4 regions of the Pseudomonas sp. S2_A02 genome follow, and region 1 is predicted to be linked to each of the others. Evidence: predicted binding sites of a transcription regulator. Region 1 holds the regulator's gene; each other region holds the start of a gene.

Evidence for each region. Region 1 encodes sigma-54, which starts transcription at its own class of promoters, with help from an activator protein. Its sites were predicted from a motif close to ANTGGCATNNANNTTGCTNT; they were not measured.
Region 2: flhA (flagellar biosynthesis protein FlhA) is a predicted target of sigma-54. The motif match lies at 5,347-5,366, and genes of this name have one in related genera.
Region 3: glnK (P-II family nitrogen regulator) is a predicted target of sigma-54. The motif match lies at 3,670-3,689, and genes of this name have one in related genera.
Region 4: glnA (glutamate--ammonia ligase) is a predicted target of sigma-54. The motif match lies at 4,880-4,899, and genes of this name have one in related genera.

What each region holds. Positions count from the first base shown of each region.
Region 1 is NZ_CP162776.1:2,697,620-2,704,963, reverse strand. It holds gene AB4O41_RS12535 (class II fumarate hydratase) at 1-768, shown strand, start outside; gene AB4O41_RS12530 (hypothetical protein) at 796-1,236, shown strand; gene AB4O41_RS12525 (superoxide dismutase) at 1,238-1,849, shown strand; gene AB4O41_RS12520 (ZIP family metal transporter) at 1,860-2,753, shown strand; gene AB4O41_RS12515 (HPr family phosphocarrier protein) at 2,857-3,129, opposite strand; gene rapZ (RNase adapter RapZ) at 3,145-4,002, opposite strand; gene ptsN (PTS IIA-like nitrogen regulatory protein PtsN) at 4,005-4,469, opposite strand; gene hpf (ribosome hibernation-promoting factor, HPF/YfiA family) at 4,482-4,790, opposite strand; gene AB4O41_RS12495 (RNA polymerase factor sigma-54) at 4,870-6,363, opposite strand; gene lptB (LPS export ABC transporter ATP-binding protein) at 6,548-7,273, opposite strand; gene lptA (lipopolysaccharide transport periplasmic protein LptA) at 7,273-7,344, opposite strand, start outside.
Region 2 is NZ_CP162776.1:1,918,108-1,925,451, reverse strand. It holds gene flhB (flagellar biosynthesis protein FlhB) at 1-1,004, shown strand, start outside; gene AB4O41_RS08770 (hypothetical protein) at 1,520-2,101, shown strand; gene AB4O41_RS08765 (Ig-like domain-containing protein) at 2,116-4,644, shown strand; gene AB4O41_RS08760 (DUF6124 family protein) at 4,799-5,158, opposite strand; gene flhA (flagellar biosynthesis protein FlhA) at 5,426-7,344, shown strand, end outside.
Region 3 is NZ_CP162776.1:3,931,231-3,938,574, forward strand. It holds gene glyA (serine hydroxymethyltransferase) at 1-936, shown strand, start outside; gene AB4O41_RS17880 (YifB family Mg chelatase-like AAA ATPase) at 1,017-2,510, opposite strand; gene AB4O41_RS17885 (HigA family addiction module antitoxin) at 2,850-3,098, shown strand; gene AB4O41_RS17890 (accessory factor UbiK family protein) at 3,211-3,477, opposite strand; gene glnK (P-II family nitrogen regulator) at 3,894-4,232, shown strand; gene AB4O41_RS17900 (ammonium transporter) at 4,268-5,605, shown strand; gene AB4O41_RS17905 (secondary thiamine-phosphate synthase enzyme YjbQ) at 5,820-6,245, shown strand; gene sutA (transcriptional regulator SutA) at 6,350-6,673, shown strand; gene AB4O41_RS17915 (HAD family hydrolase) at 6,859-7,344, opposite strand, start outside.
Region 4 is NZ_CP162776.1:3,290,326-3,297,669, forward strand. It holds gene AB4O41_RS15000 (glycogen/starch/alpha-glucan phosphorylase) at 1-341, opposite strand, end outside; gene AB4O41_RS15005 (YkgJ family cysteine cluster protein) at 598-1,035, shown strand; gene typA (translational GTPase TypA) at 1,252-3,072, opposite strand; gene thiI (tRNA uracil 4-sulfurtransferase ThiI) at 3,212-4,666, opposite strand; gene glnA (glutamate--ammonia ligase) at 4,996-6,402, shown strand; gene AB4O41_RS15025 (chorismate mutase) at 6,537-7,085, shown strand; gene AB4O41_RS15030 (DUF4124 domain-containing protein) at 7,187-7,344, shown strand, end outside.

The DNA.
Region 1 (7,344 bases):
GCCAATATCGGTCATCTGCAAGATCTGCTGCCAAGCCTGCAATCCCTGGCACAGGGCGGCACGGCGGTGGGCACCGGGATCAATGCCCATCCAGAGTTTGCGGCGCGTTTCAGCCAGCAACTCAGCCAACTGACCCAGGTGCAGTTCACGCCGGGTAAGGACCTGTTTGCGCTGATCGGTTCGCAGGACACGGCGGTCAGCGTTTCAGGGCAACTCAAGGCCACAGCGGTTTCCTTGATGAAAATTGCCAATGACCTGCGCTGGATGAATTCCGGCCCGTTGGCCGGGCTCGGTGAAATAGAACTCGAAGCCTTGCAGCCCGGTTCGTCGATCATGCCCGGCAAGGTCAATCCGGTGATCCCGGAAGCCACCGCGATGGTCGCTGCTCAAGTGATCGGCAATGACACGGTGATCACCGTCGCCGGTCAGTCGGGCAATTTCGAGCTGAACGTCATGCTGCCGATCATCGCCCAGAACCTGCTGAGCAGTATCGAGTTGCTGGCCAACGCCAGCCGTCTGCTGGGCGACAAGGCTATCGCCACCTTCAAGGTCAACGAGGCCCGGCTCAAGGAAGCGCTGTCGCGCAATCCGATTCTGGTCACTGCACTCAACCCGATCATTGGTTACCAAAAAGCCGCTGAAATTGCCAAGAAGGCTTATCAGCAGGGCCGGCCGGTGATCGATGTCGCCCTGGAACACACCGACCTGACGCGCAGCCAACTGGAAGAATTGCTCAACCCAGAGAAGCTCACCGCAGGCGGCGTGTAATCACTGCTACCGCTTTGGAGGCTCACCATGGAGCACTGGAAACGCACGATCGAAAGGGCTAACCGCCATTTCATGCTGGGCGAACTCGTTGATGCCCGCGAGGCTTACTTGCAGGCACTGGCGCTGGCCCAAGTGTTGTTCGAGCGCTGGGCGGATGCCGACGAAGCGGTGGCCGCTTGCGTGATTTCCCACCACAACCTGGCGGATTTGCATTTGCGCCTGAACCAGCCGGAGGAGAGCGCCGAGTACCTGTGCGCGATCCATCAACGCTTGTTGCAGACCATGCAGAACCCGCGACTGGCGCGAGCTTTGCGTGAAGCCGCGCTGCGCCAGAGCAGCAAAACCTATGTCGAGCTGCTGAATTTCATCAGCGATCACGGCGAGTATCCGCGTACCCGCCGTTTGCTGCACACCGACACCGCTTCGCCCTCGCATCAGCCTGCGCCCTTACAACATGGAGTTCATTGAAATGGCTTTTACCCTGCCTGCCTTGCCGTATGCCTACGATGCCCTGGAACCGCACATCGATGCGCAGACCATGGAAATCCACTACACCAAACACCACCAGACCTACATCAACAACCTCAACGCAGCAGTCGAAGGCACTGAGTTTGCTGAATGGCCGGTGGAAAAACTGGTGGCGGCTGTCCAGCAAATGCCGGAAAAACTTCGTGCGGTGGTGATCAATCAGGGCGGTGGGCATGCCAACCATTCGTTGTTCTGGGAAGTCATGGCACCCAACGGCGGAGGCCAACCTGAAGGCGCGCTGGCCAAGGCAATCGATGAACAGCTGGGTGGTCTCGACAACTTCAAGGAGGCCTTCACCAAAGCTGCGCTGACCCGTTTTGGCAGCGGCTGGGCCTGGTTGAGCGTGACGCCGCAAAAGATCTTGATCGTTGAAAGCAGTGGCAATCAGGACAGCCCATTGATGAACGGCAATACGCCGATTCTCGGCCTGGACGTTTGGGAACACGCTTATTACCTGCGCTATCAGAACCGCCGTCCTGAATACATCAATGCGTTCTACAACGTGATCAATTGGCCCGAAGTCGCCGCGCGTTATCAGGCTGCGCTGGTTTGAAGGGCTGACTATGGGCACTGAAACATTGGCGGTCGGAAGTGGACGGATGTTTCGTTACGCGCTGGGATCGCTGTTACTGCTAGCGGGCATGACGTTATTGGCTGCTCAAGGGTTGAGCTGGCTGGACCTCGAACCGAAACTGCAGCGTGCCCTGCAAGGCGGGGCGATTTGTGCCTTGGGCACGGCTTTGGGCGCGGTGCCGGTGCTGGTGATTCGGCAGATGCCTCAGGTAGTCAGCGACATATTGCTCGGTTTCGGAGCCGGGGTGATGCTCGCGGCGACGGCGTTTTCGCTGATCGTGCCGGGCATCGCCGCGGCCGAAAATCTCGGGCTGACGCCTTGGACGGCCAGCGGCTTGATCAGCTTCGGCATCATGCTGGGTGCATTCGGGTTGTTTCTGGTGGATCGCAAGGTGTCCGGCGCTACGCCTGAAATGCTCGTGGGGACACTGGAGCGATCGGTGATTCCACCGCGGATCTGGTTGTTTGTGTTTGCCATCATCGCCCACAACATCCCCGAAGGCATGGCGGTCGGCGTCTCGGCCGGCGGTGGCATGCCTGACGCCGACAGCCTGGCCATGGGCATCGCCTTGCAGGATGTGCCGGAAGGGCTGGTGATTGCGTTGGTGTTGGCCGGAGCAGGGATGTCGCGGGTCAAGGCGTTCCTGATCGGCGCTGCGTCAGGTTTGGTCGAGCCGGTCTTCGCATTGTTGTGCGCTTGGTTGGTGAGCCTGGCCGAACTGCTGTTGCCTTTGGGTCTGGCACTGGCGGCCGGTGCGATGTTGCTGGTGGTGACTCACGAAGTCATCCCCGAATCGCGCCGCCATGGTCACGATAAACTGGCCAGCCTTGGGCTGCTGATTGGATTTTGTTTGATGATGGTGATGGATACCGCGTTGGCCTGAAAAAAGATCAAAAGATCGCAGCCTCGTTTCACTCGACAGCTCCTACTGTATGCCGATCCTTGTAGGAGCTGTCGAGTGAAACGAGGCTGCGATCTTTTGACTTTTATTCGCCTTCGTCGAAGAAGTTGTTGATCAACGCCACCAGTGCATCCAGCGCTTCCTGTTCCTGCTCGCCTTCAGTGCTCAAGTGGATTGTGGTGCCCTTGCCAGCGGCCAGCATCATCATGGCCATGATGCTTTTGCCGTCGACCATCGATTCCGGAGTGCGACCGGCCCTGATCTGGCAGGGATACTGACCCGCCACCCCAACGAATTTTGCAGACGCGCGGGCATGCAGGCCCAGCTTGTTGATGATTTCGATTTCCAGAGCAGGCATCGCGATGTGAATCCTTTAGCTGAGGTCGCGGTGGCGGACCTGGACGTTCTTCAGGGTTTTTTGCAGGACCTGACCCAGACGTTCGGTCAGGTAGACAGAGCGGTGATGCCCGCCGGTGCAGCCAATGGCAATGGTGACATAGGCGCGGTTGCTGGCGGCAAAGCGGGGCAGCCACTTGAGCAAGTATGAGGAAATGTCCTGGAACATCTCTTCGACGTCCGGTTGTGCCGCCAGGTACTCAGCCACCGGTTGATCGAGCCCGGACTGTGCCCGTAGCTCCGGCTTCCAGTAAGGGTTGGGCAGGCAACGCACGTCGAACACCAGGTCGGCGTCCACCGGCATGCCTCGCTTGAAGCCGAAAGACTCCACCAGGAACGCAGTGCCCGGTTCTGGCTGATTCAGCAGGCGCAGCTTGATGGTATCGCGTAGCTGGTACAGGTTCAGATTGGTGGTATTGACCTTGAGGTCGGCCAGATCGGCAATAGGCCCCAGCAGATTGGTTTCGTCCTGTATCGCCTCCGCCAATGAGCGATTGGCGCTGCTCAGCGGGTGGCGACGGCGAGTTTCGGAAAATCGTTTGAGCAAGGTCTCTTCGTCGGCGTCCAGGTACAGCACATCGCACTGGATATGCCGGCTGCGGACTTCTTCCAGAAGTTCGGGAAACCGTGTCAGGTGACTTGGCAAATTGCGCGCATCGATGGACACGGCCACCAATGGTTGTGCCAGTTCGGTGTGAATCAGCGCGCGTTCGGCCAGTTCCGGCAGCAGGCCGGCAGGCAGGTTGTCGATGCAGTAGTAGCCGTTGTCCTCGAGCACATCGAGGGCGGTACTTTTACCTGAGCCGGAGCGGCCACTGACGATGATCAGGCGCATGATTAGTGACCGTTCTGCTCGTCCAGGACAACCTGAAACAAGGCTTCGTTGCTCGGGGCGCTGCGCAGTTTTTCACGCACTTCCTTGCGATCCAGCATGCTGGCGATCTGGCGCAGCAGTTCCAGGTGTGCATCGGTGGCGGCTTCCGGGACCAGCAGCACAAACAGAAGGTCAACCGGGGCGCCGTCAATGGCGTCGAAATCGATAGGGGCTTCCAGGTGCAACAGCGCACTGATTGGCGAGGTGCAGCCTTTAAGCCGGCAGTGGGGAATGGCGATGCCGTTGCCGAAACCGGTAGAACCGAGCTTCTCACGGGCAATCAGGGCCTCGAAGACGTCCTGCATTTCCAGATCCGGTACTTCGCGGTGGATAAGGTTGGCAATTTGCTCGAGGGCTTTCTTTTTACTGCCACCCGGCGCGTTCACTTGGGAACGGCCGGGGGTCAGGATGGTTTCTAGTCGGATCATGGATTGGGAGTGTTAACGACCGGTCGCGCCCTGGAGGAGGCTCTGGGTCTTTTCCTTATGCTTTTTAAGTTGGCGATCCAGCTTGTCGGTCAGCAGGTCGATGGCGGCATACATGTCCGTATGCTCGGCATTGGCGACCACTTCTCCGCCGGGAATATGCAGCGTGGCTTCGATCTTCTGCAGCAGTTTTTCGACGTTCATCGTGACTTGCACATTGGTGATCTTGTCGAAATGCCTCTCTAATCGGTCGAGTTTTTCGCCGATGTAGGTGCGCAGGGGTTCGGTCACTTCCAGTTGGTGTCCACTGATGTTGACTTGCATACAGCTTCTCCTTCGTTGCCAGTGCATAAAGCGGCAGGCAGAAATGCCTGCCACTGGAACGCTGTGGCGAGCCCGGCGGTTACATCAACCGCTTCCGTTCGCTGGAAGGCGCGATCCCCAGGGATTCGCGGTACTTGGCGACGGTGCGACGGGCTACCTGAATGCCTTGTGCCTCCAGTAAACCAGCGATCTTGCTGTCACTCAACGGCTTTTTCTGATTTTCCGCGGCAACCAGTTTTTTGATGATCGCGCGGATCGCCGTGGACGAGCATTCACCGCCCTCGGAGGTACTGACGTGGCTGGAAAAAAAGTATTTCAGTTCATAGATGCCCCGTGGGGTATGCATGAATTTTTGCGTGGTCACCCGTGAAATCGTTGATTCGTGCATGCCTACCGCTTCGGCGATGTCGTGCAGCACCAACGGCTTCATGGCTTCGTCACCGTATTCAAGAAAGCCGCGTTGATGCTCGACGATCTGGGTGGCGACTTTCATCAGGGTTTCATTGCGGCTTTGCAGGCTCTTGATGAACCAGCGAGCTTCCTGTAACTGATTACGCATGAAGGTGTTATCAGCGCTGGTATCGGCGCGACGCACGAAACCGGCGTATTGGGCGTTGACCCGCAGGCGTGGCACCGATTCCTGATTCAGCTCCACCAGCCAGCGCTCGTTGTCCTTGCGCACGATCACGTCGGGAACGACGTATTCGGCTTCGGTGGATTCGATCTGTGAGCCCGGGCGCGGGTTGAGGCTCTGGACCAGTTCGATGACCTGACGCAGTTCATCTTCCTTGAGCTTCATGCGGCGCATCAGCTGGCTGTAGTCGCGGCTGCCGAGCAGGTCGATGTAATCGGTGACCAGACGCTTGGCCTCGGTCAGCCAAGGGGTCTTGGCGGGCAGCTGACGCAGTTGCAGCAGCAGGCATTCACCGAGGTTGCGAGCGCCAATGCCAGCGGGTTCGAATTGCTGGATGCGGTGCAGGACGGCTTCGATTTCGTCCAGTTCGATGTCCAGTTCCGGGTCGAAGGCTTCGAGGATTTCCTCGAGGGTTTCGTCCAGGTACCCCTGATTGTTGATGCAGTCGATCAGGGTCACGGCGATCAGGCGATCGGTGTCGGACATCGGTGCCAGGTTCAGTTGCCAGAGCAAATGGCTTTGCAGGCTTTCACCAACCGATGTGCGGGTGGTGAAATCCCACTCGTCGTCATCGTTGCTCGGCAGGCTGCTGGCGCTGGTCTGGTAGACGTCTTCCCAGACCGTGTCGACGGGCAATTCGTTGGGGATGCGCTCGTTCCAGTCGCCTTCCTCAAGGTTATCCACCGTTGGGGCGGTTTCCTGGTAGGAGGGTTCCTGAATATCGGCGTTGGGTTTCTGTTCGGTGCTATCGGCCAAGGGGTCGGCGTTGTCGAAGTCGTCGCCTTCTTCCTGGCGTTCGAGCATTGGATTGGACTCCAGGGCCTCCTGGATTTCCTGTTGCAGGTCCAGGGTCGACAATTGGAGCAGGCGGATGGCCTGTTGCAGCTGCGGTGTCATCGTCAGCTGCTGGCCCATTCTCAAGACTAGCGATGGTTTCATGGCAGGGGCTTAACACCTTATTCGCCGGCGCACATGCGCCATCCACTACAGAGCGCCGAAGCGCCAAACATAAGCAAATTATATGCCCGAAACTGAAGTGTTTGCCTAGAGCGCTGTAACAATAAAAAGTTATTGATTTTTTATTGAAGCGAGCGCTCTCTCGGCGACCGGGGCACCTCAGTGCTTACAGGCGGAACTCATGGCCCAGATACACTTCCTTGACCAATTCATTGGCCAGGATGGTGGCGGAGTCACCTTCAGCGATCAGTTGGCCGTCGTTGACGATGTAGGCGGTTTCGCAGATATCCAGGGTTTCGCGGACGTTGTGGTCCGTAATCAGTACGCCAATGCCTTTGGCTTTGAGGTGATGGATGATCTGCTTGATGTCGCCCACCGAAATCGGGTCCACGCCGGCGAAAGGTTCGTCGAGGAGGATGAATTTCGGATTGGTGGCCAGTGCCCGGGCGATTTCCACGCGGCGGCGTTCACCACCGGACAGGCTCATGCCGAGGTTGTCGCGGATGTGGTGGATGTGAAATTCCTGCAGCAGGCTTTCCAGCTCCTGGCGACGACCGGCCTTGTCGAGTTCCTTGCGGGTCTCGAGGATGGCCATGATGTTGTCGGCCACCGATAGTTTGCGGAAGATCGATGCTTCTTGCGGAAGATAGCCGATGCCCGCCTTCGCACGACCGTGCATTGGCTGGTGGCTGACGTCCAGGTCATCGATCAGGACGCGGCCCTGATCGGCTTGCACCAAGCCGACAATCATGTAGAAACAAGTGGTTTTGCCGGCACCGTTAGGACCAAGCAGGCCGACGATCTGACCGCTGTCGATGGACAGGCTGACGTCGCGCACGACCTGACGGCTCTTGTAGCTCTTGGCCAGATGCTGAGCTTTCAGAGTTGCCATTACTGGGCCTTTTGCTCGTCGGTTTTCTTCTTCGGCTGGATCACCATGTCAATGCGAGGACGTGCCTCAGT
Region 2 (7,344 bases), 780 kb from region 1:
CGTTGCTGATTTTTGGCGGCGCCCTCGCTCAGGATTTGATGGAGCTGATGCGCATGAACTTCTCGCTCTCGCGAGAGGTGATTCTGGATCAGCGTTCCATGGGCACTTATCTGCTGCATTCGGGGCAGATCGCTCTCGTTGCGATTCAGCCAGTGATGATCACCTTACTGCTGGCTGCGTTGATTGGCCCGATCTCCCTCGGCGGCTGGCTGTTCGCGGCCGGCTCCATGGCGCCGAAATTCAGTCGCATGAACCCCGGCGCGGGGCTGAAACGCATGTTCTCGGCCAAGGCTTTGATTGAGTTGCTCAAGGCCCTGGCGAAGTTTTTCATCGTCTTGTTCGTGGCGTTGGCGGTCTTGTCATCGGACATCGACGATCTGCTGCGTATCGCCCATGAGCCATTGGACATGGCGATCATTCACAGTCTGCAAGTGGTCGGCTGGAGTACTTTGTGGATGGCTTGCGGGCTGATCATCATCGCCGCGGTCGACGTGCCGGTGCAGTTGTGGGAAAGCCACAAGAAACTGCTGATGACCAAGCAGGAAGTGCGCGACGAACACAAGGATCAAGAAGGTAAGCCGGAGGTCAAGCAGCGCATTCGCCAGTTGCAACGCGAGATGTCGCAGCGGCGGATGATGGCGGCCATTCCCGAGGCCGACGTAGTCATCACCAACCCGACTCACTACGCCGTGGCGCTCAAATACGATCCGGAAAAGGGCGGGGCGCCGATGCTGATCGCCAAGGGCAGCGATTTCCTCGCCTTGAAGATTCGTGAAATCGCCGTGGCCAACAATGTGCTGCTGCTCGAGTCGCCGGCGCTGGCGCGTTCGATCTACTACTCCACGGAGCTGGAACAGGAAATTCCCGGTGGGCTTTATCTGGCGGTCGCCCAGGTATTGGCCTACGTCTACCAGATCCGTCAGCACCAGGCGGGCAAGGGTAAACGCCCGGATCCGCTCAAAGACGATTTGCCGATTCCGCCGGATCTGCGTCGCGATTCCTGAGTTCTCATGCGCCTCGCCCTCACAGGTGAGCGCGATCCAATGTGAGAGCGACCCTGCTCGCGAAGCGGCCGGCACTGAAATAGCTCGGCGGTGCTGATCTTGATCGTTTGATTTTGATCGTTCCCACGCTCCTGCGTGGAACGCCTGATCGGACGCTCCGCGTTCGGCCCTGATGGGACGCGGAGCGTCCGTTGAGGCATTCCACGCAGGAGCGTGGGAACGATCATCGGTGGCGGCGCGTTACTGCGGCAACTCCAGATTATGCAACACCCGATTCACCGCCCGTTCGCCGAGCATGATCAGGCGTGCGATGCCCATTAGCGCTTGGCGCTGCGATGACTCGACCAGCCCGACGAGCGAAAGCCAGGTTGTATCTTCCTTCCAATGCCTTAACGCCGTTCGTCTGAAAGATCCACGTACCTGTTACTTCTGACAGTGGTCGAATGATCGCCTGAGGTTCTCAATGGCTGCTGAAGATCCTAGGCAACCGCTAAGGAAACTGCAGGAGCAGGGCAATGATCGGATTGATGGTGATGCCAAATGAGGACATTGACGATACGCAACATGACATTGTTCCCTTTGACTTGAGCAGTAGTCTGGGACTTTTTTCGCTGTTCCCGCCCAACATTCCCGGGCAGTTCAACGACATCGATTTTCCGCCGGCGCAAGTGGGGGTCAACCGGCCCTTGCTTTATACGAGTGCCAACGGCCTGCGTGTGCTGGTTCAGGCCTATCTCAACATGGCCGACGAGGACACCATTCGTTTGTACATTGGCGAGAATCTGGTGGCAACGGCGGTGTTGTCCGAGGACCACGGTGATCTCGATGTGGTGATGCACATCGCTGCGAATCGGGTTCCGGCCGGCGTTCATACCTTGCGTTACGAGATCCTGCGCAAAAGCGGTCAGCCCCCCGAGGGGGCGCAACTCGAAGTCTGGTTCAAGATCGATCCGCCAGGCGGTATCGATCCCGAGCCGGATTTGCCCGGCCATCAGCGACTCAAGCCGGCTCTGCTCCAACTGAAGCCCGGCCAGATCATTGACAAGGATGTCGCTGCCAACGGCGTCACCGCGATCATCCCCCCTGGCCCTTCATGACGAAAGGGGACACGTTGAAGCTCTGTTTCCACGGCATTGCTGTCACCCCCTATACGGTGCTGGAGAGCGAGGTTGGAAAAGAGATCAGCGTTTTCATTTCGCCAGAAAATATCCGGGATGCGGGGCCGGCCGATCCGGCAGTGGTGGTCTATCAGATTGAAGATCAGGTGGAAAACGTCAGCGACTTTTCGGAGCGTACGACAGTCATCAGCGATCCGGACAATGACTGGCTTGATCTGGTATTTGTCCCCCTCGCCAATGATGACCTGGTCAGTGCTGATGAGGTGGGGCTGGACGACCTGGAGGCTCAGATCATTACGCGCAGTGGCTTTGCGCGAGGTGAGAAGCTACTGATTCGCTGGGTGGCCACAACCCTGAGCGGTGAGAGGGTCGAACACAGTGAAGAGCAAACGATTACTCGTGTCGGCATTCAATCATTCAAGATTCCAAATGCGACAGTGCTTGCCAGCGCTCCCGGACAGATACAAGTGGACTATCTGCGCACGAAAGCCGATGGCCAACAGGATCGTTCAGAGATTTACATCTTCACGTTGCAGGGAAAGACCTTGCGACTGCCGGCGCCGCAGATTACCGATCTGACAGGAGGCACCCTGGATCCTGCGCTAAGCCGGACGGTGGTGTTGTGCGGTCCTGATGACCGGATCAAAAAGGGCTTCAGGGTCACATTGACATGGATGGGGACCAGCACCTCGGGGCGTCCACACCTGTATCAGACTTACCGCGACGTCAGTGATCGGCTCGTGGGTCAGGCCATTGCCTTCACCGTCACCGCCAAAGACATCGCCCCGTTGATCCGAGGGTCGGTCCGTGTTTCGTATGAAGTCAGTCATGCCACGTTGAATCCTGCGCTGGCTTCTGACGCGATGAATGCGCGCATAGGGGAGCTTGATCCTGCCCTGCCTGCACCAGAAATCGTTGGCGTTATTGACGACGTGCTCAATCCGGCGCATGTGCCGTATGGTACGGATATCCAGATTGCGGCGGCCGCCTATACCCTGTTGGGAGATGTGGTGCATGTGGAGGGCCGGGGGGATGCTGGCGGGGTGGTCTTTCGGGACAGATTGCCAATCGAGCATACACGTGTCGGCAAGGATCTGGCGTTCTGGCTGGACGGCGAGGCTATCGAGTTCTATCGGGAACAGTTCTTCAGTTTGCTTTGGTGGATCGAGCGACCAGAAGAGCTGCCGCAATCGTCCGCGCTGCTGGAGTTGTATATTGGAGACCCGGCGCAGTCATTGCAGCCGCCCACTGTTCGCCGCGCTCCTGATGGTGTTCTAGACCCATTGGAAAATAACGAAGCGGCCAGAGCCCGTGTACATGTGGCGAGCCCGCGTGCGGGTGATCAGGTGCGCCTGCTGGTGAGAGGCACGCCTGGAGAAGGTTCGCCGACGTTTACGCCGCAACCGTTGAATGCAGACAACGTTGCCGTTTTCTTGCTGCTGCCTTCATTCATTGCGGAAAATCGTGGGCAGCAGGTCGAGATCCTCTATGAACTGATCAGGAACGGCAAAGCGATTCTGTCCAGACCTTTGATGCTGACGGTGAAAACAATCAGCGACATGGATCCCGGGCTGACCCGCCCGCAGATTGCAGAAGCGGGGGCGGTGCCGTTGATCGATCTGCGAATCATCAAGACTGACCTCACGTGCGTGGTCAAGCCGCTGCTGCCGATTGCCGTGGTCGGGCAGCGGGTCTGGCTCACTGTCACCAGCGAGGGGGTTGCGCCATTAACGTTGCGCGCCGGCACCGCGTTGACCGCTGAAGAAATCACCCACGGCCTCAGCGTCAAGGCCATACGCAGCTGGTTCTATGCGCTTAAGGATCTATCGACCTGTGAGCTGACGTGCAAAATAGCACTGGGCAGCGCGGACACCCAAGCCTCGGCGCTGGTGCTTCCGGTGGCGCGGTATACGGTCAAGGTCACGGAGGTGCTGGCAATCAACACCGTTCAGATGCTCCTCAACGGTGTGAAGCTGGTGGGCGGCACGGCATACGGATTACGCGAGCGGGAGGTCGTCAACAATGTGCAAGTGCGCGTGCCTACGGGAGGGCGACCACCGTACACCTATCGGTCAGCCAACCCGGCCGTAGCGACAGTTGATGCCAACGGCAAGGTTAGAGGCCTGAGTAATCAGTTGACCACCGTCACCGTGACAGACGCTGATCAGCGAAAGGTTTCCTACCCCGTGCGGGTGATGAATGTTTACCGGCTGATACTGAATGACGCGTTCTTCACCGCGGCTGAGGCAGGCAATTGGCTTCGACAATTCGGCGCCGCCAGCTTTTACAACGATGGTCAGACACTCGGATGGGGCATCCTGTCCAATAACTTCGTTGATCTGACTCCCATTTTCGGAGCGAGAGGCCCATATTACGGCCGGTTCTTTGCGCTGAACCTGTCCTATCCCGGACTCTATGTCGTGTATCACGAACTCCTGGCTGATGGGACTCTGGCGACTGGCAACTACTATCTGACCGTGACCAAAGACCGTAAAAGAATCATGGGATTTTTTCCGACTTGAGCAAGGCGCAGTAGAACCTACGGTTATTACCCGGCGCATGGAGGTGACCCTTCGTGCGTGTTCTTTTCCTGGTTGCCGCAAAGCCAAACGCGGAGCGTCCTTTGACGCATTCCCACGCTGGAGCGTGGGAACGCTCAGTGAGCAGGAGGGCCCGCTACTGCGGCAATTGCAGATTATCCAGCACCCGATTCACCGCCAATTCCCCGAGCATGATCAATTGTGCAATGCCCATCAGCGCTCGGCGCTGCGATGGCTTGACCAGCCCGGCGAATTCCTGGGCGATGGTTTTGGCGCTGGCGAGTGTTTCGCAGGCGTTGGCCAGCAGGTCTTCGTTTTTGGTGTCGGCGGTGACGGCGTACATTGCGCGGGTTTTACGCGGTGGCGGGGTGGAGCCGGGCGGGCAGAGGTAATGGTCGAGGGCGCGGTCGGCGGCTTCGTGGAGTTTTTTTGAGTCGAGGGATTCGTAGGGCGAGGTGGGGTCGGTTTCGGGCGGGTTGGGCGTTGGTTTGATCATGGTGAAGCTCCCACAAGGGAACGCATTCCAAATATGGGAATGGAATGCAAATCAAATGTAGGAGTGAGCCTGCTCGCGATAGCGGTCTGTCTGGTTTGAATGCGTTGACTGGAAAATGCTCATCGCGAGCAGGCTCACTCCTACAGGGGGGCGTGTTTATCCCTGCCTGTTTCATCTCCCGGGCCAAAGTTGGAAAGCTTCTTGCAATAGCCGCCCTGCGCCCGATCGGGGCGTCAAAAGTTTGCTTTAAAGAAACGGGGAAAACCGGTGGATCGCTCTCAGTTAATCAACACTGCACGCACAAACGTTGCCGACCTCAGTCGGGGCAATCTGGGTGTGCCGCTGTTGCTGCTGGTCATGCTTGCCATGATGATGTTGCCGGTGCCGCCGTTCCTGCTGGACGTGTTTTTCACGTTCAACATTGCCTTGTCCATCGTCGTGTTGCTGGTTTGCGTGTACGCCCTGCGACCGCTGGATTTTGCGGTGTTCCCGACCATTCTGCTGGTGGCGACGTTGCTGCGACTGGCGCTGAACGTGGCCTCGACGCGGGTGGTGATGCTTCACGGTCAGGATGGCCATGCCGCCGCCGGTAAGGTGATCCAGGCCTTCGGTGAAGTGGTGATCGGCGGTAACTACGTGGTCGGTATCGTGGTCTTTGCGATTTTGATGATCATCAACTTCGTCGTGGTGACCAAGGGTGCCGGGCGGATTTCCGAGGTGAGCGCGCGCTTCACCCTCGACGCGATGCCCGGCAAACAGATGGCGATCGACGCCGACTTGAACGCCGGCCTGATCGATCAGAACCAGGCGAAACTGCGCCGGATGGAAGTGGCTCAGGAAGCTGAGTTCTACGGTTCGATGGACGGTGCCAGCAAGTTCGTGCGCGGTGACGCCATCGCCGGCCTGCTGATTCTGTTCATCAACCTGATCGGCGGCATGGCGGTCGGTATCTTCCAGCACGGCATGAGCTTTGGTGATGCCGGCAAGGTTTATGCGCTGTTGACCATCGGTGACGGTTTGGTGGCGCAATTGCCATCACTGCTGTTGTCGACTGCCGCTGCGATCATGGTGACCCGTGCTTCCGGCTCGGAAGACATGGGCAAGCAGATCAATCGTCAGATGTTCGCCTCGCCGAAAGCCCTTGCAGTGGCCGCTGGCTTGATGGCGGTGATGGGTCTGGTGCCGGGCATGCCGCACTTCTCCTTTCTGAGCATGGCAGCCCTGGCGGCCGGCGGCGCTTACCTGTTTTGGAAGAAGCAGAACGCGGTCAAGGTTCAGGCGCTGCAAGAGGTCAAGCGTCAGCAGGAACTGCTGCCATCGCCGGCCCGTGCTCAGGAAACCAAAGAGCTTGGCTGGGATGACGTGACCCCGATCGACATGATCGGCCTGGAAGTCGGCTACCGCCTGATCCCGCTGGTGGATCGCAACCAGGGGGGTCAGTTGCTGGCACGGATCAAGGGTGTGCGTAAAAAGCTCTCCCAGGACCTGGGCTTCCTGATGCCGACCGTGCATATCCGTGACAACCTCGACCTGGCGCCCAGCGCCTATCGCCTGACCCTGATGGGAGTGATCCTGGCCGAGGCCGAGATTTACCCGGACCGCGAGCTGGCGATCAACCCGGGGCAGGTCTACGGCACGCTCAACGGCATCACCGCCAAAGATCCGGCTTTTGGTCTGGAGGCGGTCTGGATCGAAATCAGCCAGCGTGCCCAAGCACAATCCCTCGGCTACACCGTGGTCGATGCCAGTACGGTAGTGGCGACCCACTTGAACCAGATTCTGTACAAGCACTCCAGCGAGCTGATCGGACACGAAGAAGTCCAGCAACTCATGCAATTGCTGGCCAAAAGCTCACCGAAACTGGCTGAAGAGCTGGTGCCGGGGGTGGTTTCGCTGTCGCAACTGCTCAAGGTCTTGCAGGCATTGCTCGCCGAACAAGTGCCGGTACGGGACATTCGCAGCATCGCCGAAGCCATCGCGAACAACGCCGCCAAGAGTCAAGATACTGCCGCTTTGGTGGCCGCGGTGCGCGTCGGCGTATCTCGTGCAATCGTGCAAAGCATTGTAGGCACTGAGTCGGAGCTGCCTGTGATCACCTTGGAACCAAGGTTGGAACAAATATTGCTCAATAGTCTTCAGAAGGCAGGACAAGGCTCGGAAGAGGGTGTTCTGCTGGAGCCAAGCAT
Region 3 (7,344 bases), 1.2 Mb from region 1:
AATCCCGGCGACACGGTGATGGGCATGAACCTGGCCCAAGGTGGGCACCTGACCCACGGTAACCCTTCAAACTTCTCGGGCCGTCATTACAAGATCGTTCCTTATGGCCTTGACCCGCAGACGGGCTTTCTCGACTACGACGAGATGGAGCGTATTGCCCTGGAAACTCGACCGAAGATGCTGATCGGTGGTTTTTCTGCCTACTCCCGGTACAAAGACTGGGCGCGCATGCGGGCCATTGCCGACAAGGTCGGAGCCATTTTCTGGGTCGACATGGCCCACGTCGCAGGGTTGGTCGCCGCGGGAGAATACCCGGACCCATTGCCGCACGCCCATGTGGTCACCAGCACTACGCACAAGACCCTGCGGGGCCCACGGGGTGGCTTGATTTTGTCCAAGGGGCAAGATGAAGCATTCTACAAAAAGCTCGATTCTGCGGTATTCCCGGGTGTTCAGGGCGGCCCATTGATGCACCAGATCGCTGCCAAGGCCGTCGCTTTCAAGGAAGCACTGAGGCCGGAGTTCAAAACCTATCAGGCGCAGGTGGTGATCAACGCCCGGGCCATGGCGGTCGTGCTGCAAGAGCGGGGTTACAAGATCGTCTCCGGTGGCACCGATAACCACATGATGCTAATCGACCTGTCCGACAGGCCTTATACCGGCAAGGAAGCCGATGCGGCCCTGAGCAACGCCTATATCACCGCCAATAAGAACTCGGTGCCCAATGATCCGCGCTCACCGTTCGTGACCTCCGGGCTGCGCATCGGTACCCCGGCCATCACCACCCGTGGTTTCGGCGTGATCGAATGTGAACAATTGGCGGGCTGGTTGTGCGACGTACTGGACGCCCTGGAAAACGGCAACAGCGAGAAGGTGGGGCATCACGTGCGTGAGCAGGTGGTGGAGCTCTGCCGCCGTCATCCTGTCTATCGTTAACCCTTTTGCTCCGGGCTATTACCCGGCTGATGTCATCATTGGGCGAAAAACCAGACGCCCGGTGCCAACCTGTCGAGTCTCTAGCTGGGTGCTGATGGCCGATATTGCAGTGCTTCGGCTACGTGGCAGCGACCGATAGCGTCTACTTGTTCCAGATCCGCCAGGGTACGGGCGACTTTCAGTAGGCGGTGAGCGGCACGAAGCGAAAGGGTTAGTCGCTCGCAGGCGCTTTCCAGCCAGCCTTCATCGGCTTTGGATAACGCGCAATGCTGGCGCAGCCCTGACAGGTCGAGAAAGGCGTTGGCGCAGCCCTGACGCCGTTGCTGGCGCTCCCGGGCCTGGGCGACCAGGGCAGAAGCGCTGGCCGTGTCGTCACCGGTTTTGATCGGGTTCAGCGCCGTGCTTTCCCGGGCTACGGTTAGATGCAGATCGATGCGGTCCAGCAGCGGCCCCGACAGTTTGTTGCGATAGCGCTGAACCATGTCCGGCGTACAGGAGCAACGACCGCTCGGCTCACCAAGATATCCACAGGGGCAGGGATTCATCGCGGCGACTAGCTGAAAGCGCGCCGGGAAGCGTACGCGGTCCTTGGCGCGGGAAATCACGATGTGGCCGGATTCCAGTGGCTCTCTCAATACCTCCAGCACCTTGCGATCAAATTCCGGGAGTTCATCGAGGAACAGCACGCCATGGTGGGCGAGGGTGATTTCGCCGGGTTGCGGTTTCGAGCCGCCGCCCACCAGTGCGGGGCCTGAAGCGGAATGGTGTGGCTGTCGGAAGGGGCGCTGCGGCCAATGGCTCAGTGGCACACAACTGGCGACGGATTGAATCGCCGCGACTTCCAATGCTTCGCTCTCGGACAATGGTGGTAACAGCCCCGGCAGACGACTCGCCAACAACGTTTTTCCCGTGCCGGGTGGACCACTAAACAGCAGGTTATGACCTCCCGCGGCAGCGATCAGCAATGCGCGTTTGGCTGCAAGCTGACCTTGCACTTCATTCAAGTCGGGGTAGGGTTTGCTGGCGTACAGCAAACCATTGGAAGCGTAGGGGGCAATGGGCGTGTGGCCGTTGAAATGCGCGACGGCTTCCAGCAAATGATCCACTGCAATCACTTTCAGCCCTGAAGCCAGGCAGGCCTCCTCGGCATTCGCTCGCGGCACCACCAGCGTACGCCCGGCCTTGCGTGCTGCCAGCGCAGCGGGCAACACACCCCGAACCGCCCGCACCGCGCCCGACAGTGCCAACTCCCCAAGACACTCCACATCATCCAGCGTCAATGTTGGCACTTGCACACTGGCCGACAGAATCCCCAGGGCAATCGCCAGATCGAACCGTCCGCCGTCCTTCGGTAAATCGGCCGGGGCGAGATTCAAGGTGATACGCCGCGCCGGAAATTGCAGACCTGAATTGATGATCGCGCTACGCACTCGATCCTTGCTTTCCTTCACGGCGGCTTCAGGCAAACCGACCATGGTCAGCGACGGCAAGCCATTGGCCAAATGCACTTCTACGGTAACGGCGGGCGCTTCCACGCCGACCTGAGCGCGGCTATGGACGATGGAGAGGGACATGGTCGTTCCTTGAGCTATACGGGGACCGCTTCCTGCGGTTTTTGAAGGGTAGTCGTGGACCGATGATTTTGTGTGGCGGCGGAGTAACCAAACTTTCGCAGGATGTTGCTGGGGCGAGCTGATTCCAGTCAGTTAAGCCGTAATGCAATCCGTAGGATCCAGCGGAGCCTGCCTTCGGAACTGCTACGGCTGATATTTAGGCGTAATCAGTCGCGGCAGCTAGTTTTTTGTAGGACCGGTCTTGGATAAATGAAGGAATTCGGTGAAAACTCGACGACGCACTTGTCGGATCGAGGTGGCTGCTTATGATCACAGCTAATCGATCCCTCAGGAGGAGAAATGAGCAATTCTGGAATGCGGCCGATTCATCCAGGTGAAATCCTGGAAAAGGAGTTTCTTGAGCCGCTGGGCATCACGGCGGCTGGTTTGGCTAGCTTGTTGAATGAAGGCGCGGGTGACGTGAAAGCCCTTGTGATGCAGGAGAGTGGTATCAGTCCTGAGCTCGCAAAGAAGCTCTCGCGCTACCTGAAAACCACGCCTGAGTTCTGGCTAAACCTGCAATCGACCTACGATCAACACATTGAATGATCGTTCCCACGCTTTGCGTGGGAATCCATCCCGTGACCCTCTGCGTCACATCTGGAGCGGAACGCGGAGCGTTCCTGGCGGCATTCCCGCGCAGAGCGTGGGAATGCTCAGGTTACTCGGCGTCAGCTGGTGGATTCAGCTTCGCTTCCAGCTCAGCCACTTTCGCCTCAAGGCTCTCCAACCGTGCCCGGGTCCGTGCCAGCACAACCATCTGGCTATCAAACTCTTCCCGGCTCACCAGGTCCAGCTTGCTGAAGCCGCTCTGCAACAGAGCCTTGAACTGGCTTTCGATTTCGCTTTTTGGCAGTGGGGTGTCGCCGCTGAAGAGGCGGGAGGCGGTGCCGCTCAGGGCGTCGAGGAAGTCTTTGGGCGCGAGCATGGGAAATGTCCTGTCAACAATGGCGGGCAGTGTATCACGCAGTGTCTATAGTCATTCTCGGCAGCTGCGATGCACGCTTTTCGCGCAGTCGAGTGGGCAGTCGCGCACTGTTGTTGTGCGTAAGGGTTGTGTCAATCGATCGAAAGGTTCTTCGGCAGCGGCCAAGGTATTGAAATCAATGGGTTTTGGATAGATGGCAAGCTTTCTGCTTAGTCGCTGGTGACCCATGCACTGATGCAGTCGCTGTGACGAATGCAGTGCGCCAAGCGGAACGGGGGAAGTTTCGTGCGGAGTGGTTCGCTGGCGTCGGACGGGCAGGTAAGGCCGACGATGCGTTACAAAGCCAGGCACTGCGCTTAGACTTGAGTCGGGTTTGTTTTCCTGGGGCAAGTCCACCAATTCGGGAGAGAGTTTTCATGAAGCTAGTCACTGCCATCATCAAGCCGTTCAAACTGGACGACGTACGCGAGTCGCTGTCCGAGATCGGCGTGCAGGGCATTACCGTTACTGAGGTCAAAGGCTTCGGTCGGCAGAAGGGTCACACCGAGCTGTATCGCGGCGCGGAGTACGTGGTCGATTTCCTGCCAAAGGTGAAGATCGATGTCGCCATTGACGACAAGGATCTGGACCGGGTTATCGAGGCGATAACCAAGGCCGCCAACACCGGCAAGATCGGTGACGGCAAGATCTTCGTGGTCAATCTGGAACAGGCGATTCGCATCCGTACCGGCGAAACCGATACCGACGCAATCTAAGCCGCCACAAACCCAACGCCCCAGGAGAAAACAATATGACTCTGCGTAAATTCGCAGGGCTCGGAGCCCTGTTGTCCCTCGTAATGCCCGGCCTGGCCATGGCGGCAGACGAAGTGGCGGCCCCAGTCCTCAATTCCGGCGATACCGCCTGGATGATGACCTCGACAGCCCTTGTGCTGTTCATGACCATTCCCGGCCTCGCGCTGTTCTACGGCGGCATGGTTCGTTCGAAAAACATTCTTTCCGTGATGATGCAGTGCTTCGCCATTACCGGTCTGATCAGCATTCTGTGGGTCATTTATGGCTACAGCGTTGCGTTCGACACCACCGGCATGGAACAGGGTGTCATCAATTTCAACTCGTTCTTCGGGAGTCTGAACAAGGCCTTCCTCGCCGGCATCACGCCTGCGAGTCTGACCGGGCCTGCGGCGCTGTTTCCTGAGGCGGTGTTCGTCACCTTCCAGATGACTTTCGCCATCATTACCCCCGCGCTGATCGTCGGTGCCTTCGCCGAGCGGATGAAGTTCTCCGCCATGCTGGTCTTCATGGGGATCTGGTTCACTCTGGTTTACGCACCGATTGCGCACATGGTCTGGTCCGGTAATGGCGGCCTGTTGTGGGACTGGGGCGTGCTCGACTTCGCGGGCGGCACTGTCGTGCACATCAACGCCGGTGTGGCCGGTCTGATTTGCTGCCTGGTACTGGGCAAGCGCAAAGGCTTCCCGACTACCCCGATGGCTCCGCACAACCTTGGCTATACCCTGATGGGCGCCGCGATGTTGTGGTTCGGCTGGTTCGGCTTCAACGCCGGTTCCGCTGCCGCCGCCAATGGCACTGCCGGCATGGCGATGCTGGTCACCCAGATCGCCACCGCTGCTGCGGCGCTGGGCTGGATGTTTGCCGAGTGGATCACCCACGGCAAACCAAGCGCACTGGGTATCGCTTCGGGTGTGGTGGCCGGTCTGGTTGCAATCACTCCAGCGGCAGGCACCGTGGGCCCGATGGGCGCTCTGGTGATCGGTCTGGCGGCGGGCGTAGTGTGCTTCTTCTGCGCCACCACCCTGAAACGCAAACTCGGTTATGACGATTCCCTGGATGCCTTCGGCGTGCATGGTATCGGCGGTATCCTCGGCGCAATCCTGACCGGTGTGTTCGCGGCACCATCGCTGGGCGGTTTCGGCACTGTTACCGACATCGCTGCTCAAGTCTGGATTCAGTGCAAAGGCGTGGGCTTCACGGTGATCTACACCGCGATCGTCACGTTCATCATCCTCAAGGTCCTGGACGCCGTCATGGGTCTGCGTGTCACTGATGAAGAAGAGGCGGTCGGCATCGATCTGGCGCTCCACAACGAACGCGGCTACAACTTGTAAGCACGCGCATGAAAATTTTGCCCGGCTTGCCGGGCATTTTTTTGTCTGGGATTTGTCAGTGGAGGAAGGGCTGAAAGGTTTTTTCTGACACGTTCAGTCGCGTTTGCGACGGGCGTTTTTCTGCGGCCAATGGCTTACACGATTGAAGGAATATTAGGGCCTTTGTTTTTTCACAGAGCGCGCTAGAATGCGCCCCGAACGTGCGGAGAACTGTATGTGGCAACAGACTCTGATTACCCTGCGGGCACGGCCCCGGGGCTTTCATCTGGTAACGGATGAATTACTCGCAGGCTTGCCTGAACTCAAGGCGTGTCGGGTCGGTCTGTTGCATTTGTGGCTACAACATACCTCGGCGTCGTTGACCATCAACGAGAACGCCGATCCGGCGGTACGTCGCGACTTCGAACGATTTTTCAATCGTCTGATCCCACAAGGAACAGACGGTTATGAGCATAACGACGAAGGCCTGGACGACCTCCCGGCGCACTTCAAGGCCAGCGTACTTGGCTGTCAGCTCAGTTTGCCGATCTCGGCAGGCCGACTGGCGTTAGGGACCTGGCAAGGTGTTTATCTGGGCGAGCACCGTGATCATGGCGGTGCCCGTAAAGTCCTCGCCACCGTGCACGGTGAAGGGGCATGAAAACCGCTGGTTGCCAGCGGTGGTTGATTTTTTTCCGGCAGCCGTCGACAGACGGCAAAGCTGGGCTATAACTAATCTGCTTTTCGCAAGTCATGAGGTAGAACATGAGCGACGATGATCTGGAAAACGACGACCTCGAAGTAGGCGACGAAGACGAAACCGAAGAAGGCCTTGAAGCAGCGGCAGAAGACGTTGCTGAAGATGACGGCGGTGATACGCCCGTTCCGACCGCCAAAGGCAAGGCCAAGGCTGCGGTATCGGTCGATGAGCTGCCGAGCGTCGAAGCCAAGAACAAGGAACGCGACGCCCTGGCCAAGGCCATGGAAGAGTTTCTTGCGCGCGGCGGCAAGGTGCAGGAAGTGGAGGCCAATGTGGTCGCCGATCCTCCCAAGAAGCCGGATAACAAGTACGGCAGCCGGCCTATCTAAACGCCTGCTTCTTGCTTGCTGAAAAAGCCCGCCGTCGCTGCGGGCTTTTTCATGGGGAAGGATAAATGGGCCGAAGAGCTTCGCGGGCAAGCCTCGCTCCTACAGGTTTGTGTCGTTCGCAAATATCGCGCACGACGCAAATCCTGTAGGAGCGAGGCTTGCCCGCGAAGGCGATCTCAAAGCCGTTACAAAACCGAATTCCACCGCGCCAACAACCCCGGCAATTCGGTCAGGCTACGAATCTCGGCATCCGGCGCCTTCTCGGCTTCCCACACCTTGCCCGCCGGGTTAAACCAGATTGCCCGTAACCCCGCCTGCTGGGCGCCGGCAATATCGTCGCCGGGATGGTCGCCGATATGCACCGCTGTTTCGGCGGTCGCGCCGCCCCGCTGCAGCGCTTCATGAAACAGTCGTGCATCCGGCTTGGCGATGCCGATGTCTTCGGCGCACAACGCAAACTTGAAGTAATCCGCCAGCCCCAATCGCCGCACATCGGCATTGCCGTTGGTCACCACGCCAAGCGCATAGTGATTGGCCAGAATTTCCAGGGTCGGTTGCACCTCCGGGAAGATCTCCAACTGATGCCGCGCATGCAGAAACACTTCGAAACCCTGATCGGCCAGGTCGGATGCTTCACTATGTCCATAACCGGATTCTTCAAGTGCATGGAA
Region 4 (7,344 bases), 590 kb from region 1:
TCCAGCAGACGGATGCGCTCGATGTCGACGCCAAGTTCGGTCATGGCCTCGCGAGCCACATCGAGCAGACCGAGGTTGCTCAAGCTGTCGTAGAGCAAGCGGCCGATAAGGAATTCAAGGGAGAGGTAATAGACCCGTTTCTGGCCTTTGCGGTAGATCTGCCGGGTGTGGTCCATCCAGTGCTCGACCATGTGATCGCGCGCCGCCAGGGCGATGGCTTCGAACCAGTCGTGGTCGAAGGCGTGATCCGGGTCTTTGCCCACCGCATAGGTAAGCTTGGTCAATACGGCGTCGCGGAATGCGGCCACCTCTGCTTCGCGAACAAGTGGTTCTTGAGTCATCGATAAGACCTCGAGCGAGCGTGAAGTTGTCTGAGCCTAGTCGGTCTGACAGACCATTGAGACTCTGGTTCGGCAGTTTTCCCTGTTAGTGCGAGATAGATCGACATTACGTTGTCGCGTGCCAGAAACAATGCAGGGGCCGTGCCGGACACAGGGATTATTTTGCGCCAAGCGAAAAAATCTGGCGAAAGGTTGTTCAAAAATCCACCAGTCCCGGTATGATCGCGCGCCCTGATGCACACGCTGGTAACAACCGATGATGAAGCCCAACCTGATCGCCGCCGCGGAGATCGATCGCCTCGATACCTGGGCCAAGTACTCTGCCCCGATGTGCGGTTCCTGCGTGTCCAGCTGCTGCACCTTGCCAGTCGAGGTCAAGATCAAGGATCTGATCCGTATCGGCATCGTCGATGAGTTCGAGCGTGGCGATCCGCCGAAGAACATCGCCAAGCGTTTGCAGAAGGAAGGGATCGTCGAACGCTATAACCAGAAGTCCGAGATCTTCACCCTTCAGCGCATGAGCAACAACGATTGCCTGTATCTGGATCGTAAGAGCCGTCTGTGCACTATTTATGATAAGCGCCCGGACACCTGCCGCAACCACCCGAAGATCGGACCGCGGCCGGGGTATTGCGCGTACAAGCCCAAAGAAGTGGTGCGCGAGAGCAATCCGCGGACGCTGGACAAGTTCTGATCCAGAATCCCGCTGTCTGACCGGGCCTCATCGCGGGCAAGCCCGCTCCCACAGGGTTCGGCGCCGAACACAGATAATGTAAACACCACAAATCACTGTGGGAGCGGGCTTGCCCGCGATGGGGCCCGAACTGACACCGCAAAAACCCCAGACAAACAAAAACGCCCCCGACCTTGCGGTCGGGGGCGTTTTTTTAAGCGTTAACTAAGTCGAAACTCAGTTACCAGCTTTCTTGGCAGCGCGGGTACGCTCGCTTTCGCCCAGGATCTTCTTGCGAAGACGGATGGACTTAGGAGTGACTTCGCACAATTCGTCTTCTTGAACGAATTCCAGAGCCTGCTCCAGGGTGAAGCGGATAGGCGGAACCAGAGCGATGGTTTCGTCTTTACCCGAAGCACGCATGTTGTCGAGCTTCTTGCCTTTGGTTGGGTTGACGCCCAGGTCGTTGTCGCGGCTGTTGATGCCGACGATTTGACCTTCGTACACGTCTTCACCGTGACCCAGGAACAGTTTGCCGCGAGCTTGCAGGGTTTCCAGCGAGTAAGTCAGAGCCTTACCGGTAGCAACCGAAACCAGCACGCCGTTCTGACGGCCGGACATGTCGCCGGACTTCATCACGTCGTAACGGTCGAAGATCGAGGTCAGGATGCCTGCACCGGAGGTCAGGGTCAGGAACTCGTTACGGAAACCGATCAAGCCACGAGCCGGGATGTTGTACTCAAGGCGCACACGGCCCTTGCCATCCGGAACCATGTTGGTCAGGTCGCCTTTACGGATACCGATCTGTTCCATGATCGAACCTTGCGATTCTTCTGGCAGGTCGATGGTCACGTTTTCGTACGGTTCGTGCTTGACGCCGTCAACCATGCGGATGATCACTTCCGGACGACCAACACCCATTTCGAAGCCTTCGCGACGCATGGTTTCGATCAGTACCGAGAGGTGCAGCTCACCACGGCCGGAGACTTTGAACTTGTCGGCGGTGTCGCCTTCTTCAACGCGCAGAGCAACGTTGTAGAGCAGTTCTTTGTCCAGACGTTCCTTGATGTTACGGCTGGTGACGAACTTGCCTTCTTTACCGCAGAAAGGCGAGTCGTTTACCTGGAAGGTCATGGAAACGGTTGGCTCGTCAACGGTCAGCGGCTTCATCGCTTCGACGTTCAGTGGGTCGCACAGAGTGTCGGAGATGAACAGCTGGTCGAAGCCGCTGATGCAGACGATGTCGCCGGCAGCTGCTTCTTCAACGTCGATACGGTGCAGACCGTGGTGACCCATCAGCTTCAGGATACGACCGTTACGCTTCTTGCCGTCGGCGTCGATAGCGACAACCGGAGTGTTCGGCTTGATGCGACCACGAGCGATACGGCCAACGCCGATAACACCCAGGAAGCTGTTGTAGTCCAGAGCGGAGATTTGCATCTGGAACGGACCGTCACGGTCGACTTTCGGCGCAGGTACATTGTCGACGATCGACTGGTACAGCGGGGTCATGTCTTCAGCCATGTCGGTGTGTTCCAGACCGGCAATGCCGTTCAGGGCCGAGGCGTAGACGACTTTGAAGTCCAGCTGTTCTTCGGTAGCACCGAGGTTGTCGAACAGGTCGAAGATCTGGTCCAGAACCCAGTCCGGACGCGCGCCTGGACGGTCAACCTTGTTGATGACCACGATTGGACGCAGGCCGGCTTCGAAAGCCTTCTTGGTCACGAAACGGGTTTGCGGCATAGGGCCGTCTTGAGCGTCAACCAGCAGCAGAACGGAGTCAACCATCGACATTACGCGTTCAACTTCGCCGCCGAAGTCGGCGTGGCCCGGGGTGTCCACGATGTTGATGTGGTAGCCGTTCCAGTTGATGGCGGTGTTTTTCGCCAGAATGGTAATACCGCGCTCTTTCTCCTGGTCGTTGGAGTCCATCACGCGCTCGTCGTTGAGCTCGTTGCGCTCCAGGGTGCCGGATTGACGCAAGAGTTTGTCTACCAGGGTGGTTTTACCATGGTCAACGTGAGCAATGATGGCGATGTTGCGTAGATTTTCGATCACTTGTGTATCTCGATCAGAGGATTCGGTGTGCTGACAAGTCTTGGCAGCGATTTACAGTAGAGTCCGGCAAAGCCGTTACAGCTTGACGGCGGCGTCGGGGGGCCGGTGACGCAGGCCACAGGCAAACAGCCCCGGGCACTTAGCTCGGTCGATAAACGCGCACATTGGCATGCCCCTCACTGAGCAAATGGTGGGCATGCAGGCGACTCATCACGCCTTTGTCGCAATACAACAGGTACTGGCGAGTAGGGTCCAGTTCCTTGAAACGAGCGTTCAATGCATAAAACGGCATCGTCTGCACCTCAATGCCAGCGAGTTCCAGCGGCTCGTCTTCAGCGGCATCCGGGTGACGGATGTCGATGATGATCTGGCCCGCCAGTGCTTCGCTGACTTCTTCGATCTGCAAATCCTGGCCCAATTCGTCGATTACGCGATCGATCGGCACCAGTTTGGCGTTCTCGAGCGCACGCTCAAGCACCGCCATGTCGAATTCTTTCTCTTCATGCTCCACGCGCGGACGCTTGGCGTGGGTCTTTGGGTTCACCGAGATGACCCCGCAGTATTCCGGCATGTGCTTGGCGAAATCGGCAGTACCGATTTCGTTGGCCAGGTCGATGATGTCCTGCTTGTGACTGGCGATCAGCGGGCGCAAGACCAGCTTGTCGGTCACGCAGTCGATCACGGACAGGTTCGGCAACGTCTGGCTCGATACCTGGGAAATCGCTTCGCCGGTGACCAGCGCTTCGATCTCCAGCCGATCGGCAATACGGGAAGCAGCGCGCAACATCATACGCTTCAAAACTACGCCCATATGACTGTTATCGACTTTCCCGAGAATTTCTCCCAGTACTTCCTCGAACGGCACACTGACAAATAACACGCGCTGGGAGCTGCCGTACTTCTTCCAGATGAAGTGCGCGACTTCCATGACGCCCAGTTCGTGGGCACGTCCGCCCAGATTGAAGAAGCAGAAATGGCTCATCAGCCCGCGGCGCATGATCTGGTAGGCGGCGACGGTGGAATCGAAGCCACCGGACATCAGTACAAGCGTCTGTTCCAGGGCACCCAGCGGATAACCGCCGATGCTGTTGTGCTGGTTGTGGATCACGAACAACCGTTTGTCGCGAATTTCGATGCGAACTTCAATTTCCGGCTCTTTCAGCGAGATTCCGGCGGCGCCGCACTGACGACGCAGTTGGCTGCCGACGTATTTCTCGACGTCCATGGAGCTGAATTCGTGCTTGCCGGCACGCTTGCAGCGCACCGAAAAAATCTTCCCGGCCAGGGCATCACCGAAATGCTGCTTGCACTTGGCGACGATGTCGTCGAAGTCACCCAACGGGTACTCATCGACCTGCAGGAAATGCGCGATGCCCGGCATGCAGCTCAGGCGCTCAGTCATTTCCTTCAGGGCTTTCGGCTCGCTGACGCGGGTTTCCAGCTCGAGATTGTCCCACACACCGTTCACCACCACAGCCGGGTCCAGATCGCGGAGCACGGTACGGATGTTTTTGGCCAACTGGCGGATGAAACGCATCCGTACCGGGCGGCTCTTGATGGTGATCTCGGGGAAGACTTTTACGATTAGTTTCATGAAAACAGCGCGCGCTGGGCCAGCCGAAAAAGGGGGCGCGGATTATAGCGGAAATTGCTCAAGGTTTAACCAGTTAATGTGCAGAAGGTTTTGCGCGCACCAAAACGGGTCATTTATGGATTTCGACGCTACATTACAGGGCGAGGTTTTGCGCTTTTCGAGGCATTGCACCTTTATAAGCGTGATATTGGGGCAAAAAACCCATGGTGGGGCACTGGCATGCAATTTGCTCCCTTGTGAGGCAGGTTGCCATGGCAGAGTATTCGCGCCGGCATCACCCACATTCTAAGGGCATCCACTACTAAGCCCGAAGCCACCCGGAGGACACTATGTCGAAGTCGGTTCAACTCATCAAAGATCATGACGTCAAGTGGATTGATCTGCGCTTCACGGACACCAAAGGCACTCAGCACCACGTGACCATGCCGGCTCGCGATGGGCTGGATGAAGCTTTCTTCGAAGAAGGCAAAATGTTCGACGGTTCCTCCATCGCTGGCTGGAAAGGCATCGAAGCTTCCGACATGATCCTGATGCCGGACGACAGCACTGCCGTTCTCGACCCGTTCACCGAAGAGCCGACCCTGATCCTGGTTTGCGACGTGATCGAGCCTTCGACCATGCAAGGCTACGACCGTGACCCACGTGCGATCGCCAAGCGTGCCGAGGAATACCTGAAGTCGACCGGTATCGGCGACACCGTATTCGTGGGTCCAGAGCCTGAATTCTTCATCTTCGACGAAGTGAAGTTCAAGTCCGACATCTCAGGTTCGATGTTCAAAATCTTCTCCGAACAAGGTTCGTGGATGTCCGACCAGGACGTGGAAGGCGGCAACAAAGGCCACCGTCCAGGCGTCAAAGGCGGCTACTTCCCTGTTCCGCCGTTCGACCACGACCACGAAATCCGTACCTCCATGTGCAACGCCATGGAAGAAATGGGCCTGGTCATCGAAGTTCACCACCACGAAGTGGCGACTGCCGGCCAGAACGAAATCGGCGTGAAGTTCAACACCCTGGTTGCCAAGGCTGACGAAGTTCAAACCCTGAAGTACTGCGTACACAACGTTGCTGACGCATACGGCCGCACCGCGACCTTCATGCCTAAGCCTCTGTACGGCGACAACGGTTCGGGTATGCACGTTCACCTGTCCATCGCCAAAGATGGCAAGAACACCTTCGCTGGCGAAGGCTATGCCGGCCTGTCCGACACTGCTCTGTACTTCATCGGCGGCATCATCAAGCACGGTAAGGCCCTGAACGGCTTCACCAACCCGTCGACCAACTCCTACAAGCGTCTGGTCCCAGGTTTCGAAGCGCCAGTGATGCTGGCCTACTCGGCTCGCAACCGTTCGGCTTCGATCCGTATTCCTTACGTGTCCAGCCCTCGCGCTCGCCGTATCGAAGCTCGCTTCCCGGATCCAGCAGCCAACCCGTACCTGGGCTTCGCTGCACTGTTGATGGCTGGCCTGGACGGCATCCAGAACAAGATCCACCCAGGCGACGCAGCTGACAAAAACCTGTACGACCTGCCGCCTGAAGAGGCGAAAGAGATCCCACAAGTTTGCGGCAGCCTGAAAGAAGCCCTGGAAGAGCTGGACAAAGGTCGTGCGTTCCTGACCAAAGGCGGCGTTTTCAGCGACGATTTCATCGACGCTTACATCGCTCTGAAAAGCGAAGAAGAAATCAAGGTTCGTACCTTCGTACACCCACTGGAATATGAGCTGTACTACAGCTGCTGATCCGGTAGCGCCGCGCTACGCGGCGTGACAAAAGAGAGGCCTCCTTCGGGAGGCCTTTTTTATGGGCGACCGTCTGTCATCGGATGCCCGGTTGCGTGCATCATGGCCTTCATCCGATAAAACCGAGATGCCCCATGCGCCTACGCCCATGCCTTGCCCTGCTCACCGCCCTGCTAGCCAACAGCGCTTTTGCCAGCCCGGCACCCGCCGCCCTCGCCCCGCTGCTTGGCTCCATCGAAGAACGCCTGGCGATTGCCGATCAGGTCGCGCTGAGCAAATGGGACAGCGGTAAACCGGTCGAGGACCGTCAGCGCGAGCGCGAAGTCATTGCCGGTGCCGTCGCCCTGGCACCTGCCTATAAATTGAGCAACGAAGCCGTCGAACAGTTCTTTTCGGCGCAGATCGAGGCCAACAAACTGGTGCAATACGCGCACCTGTCTGACTGGCATGCGCAAGGCAAGGCGCCCAACGATTCTCGCCCCGATCTCGTCGGGCAGATCCGCCCACAACTTGATCAGTTACAAAAACGCTTGCTGCAACAACTGGCCGATTTCAGCCCTTATCGCAACGACCCGCAGTGCCCGTCGTGGCTGGCCAAGGCCAATAAAACCGGCGACCACGCGCCATTGCGCGAGCTTGCCCAGGTACGCGCCACCGCCGAGCTGTGCAGCGCCAGCCGCTGAGTTGGTCTGCCGGCGTGCGCTGAAGTGCTCTATGCTCAGCGCTTAGTCGCCATGAACGGAACAGGGCCGGACACTTGCCCAACGGCCAATGGAAGCCCGCAATGCGCTCATTGTTGTTATGCCTGCTTGTGCTGATCGCCCTGCCCGCCGCCGCGCAGATCTACAAGTACACCGACGCCAGCGGCAACACCGCCTACAGCAATCAACCGCCCTATGGCGTTAAAGCTCAGCCCGTGGAGTTGCCACCGCTCAACAGCGT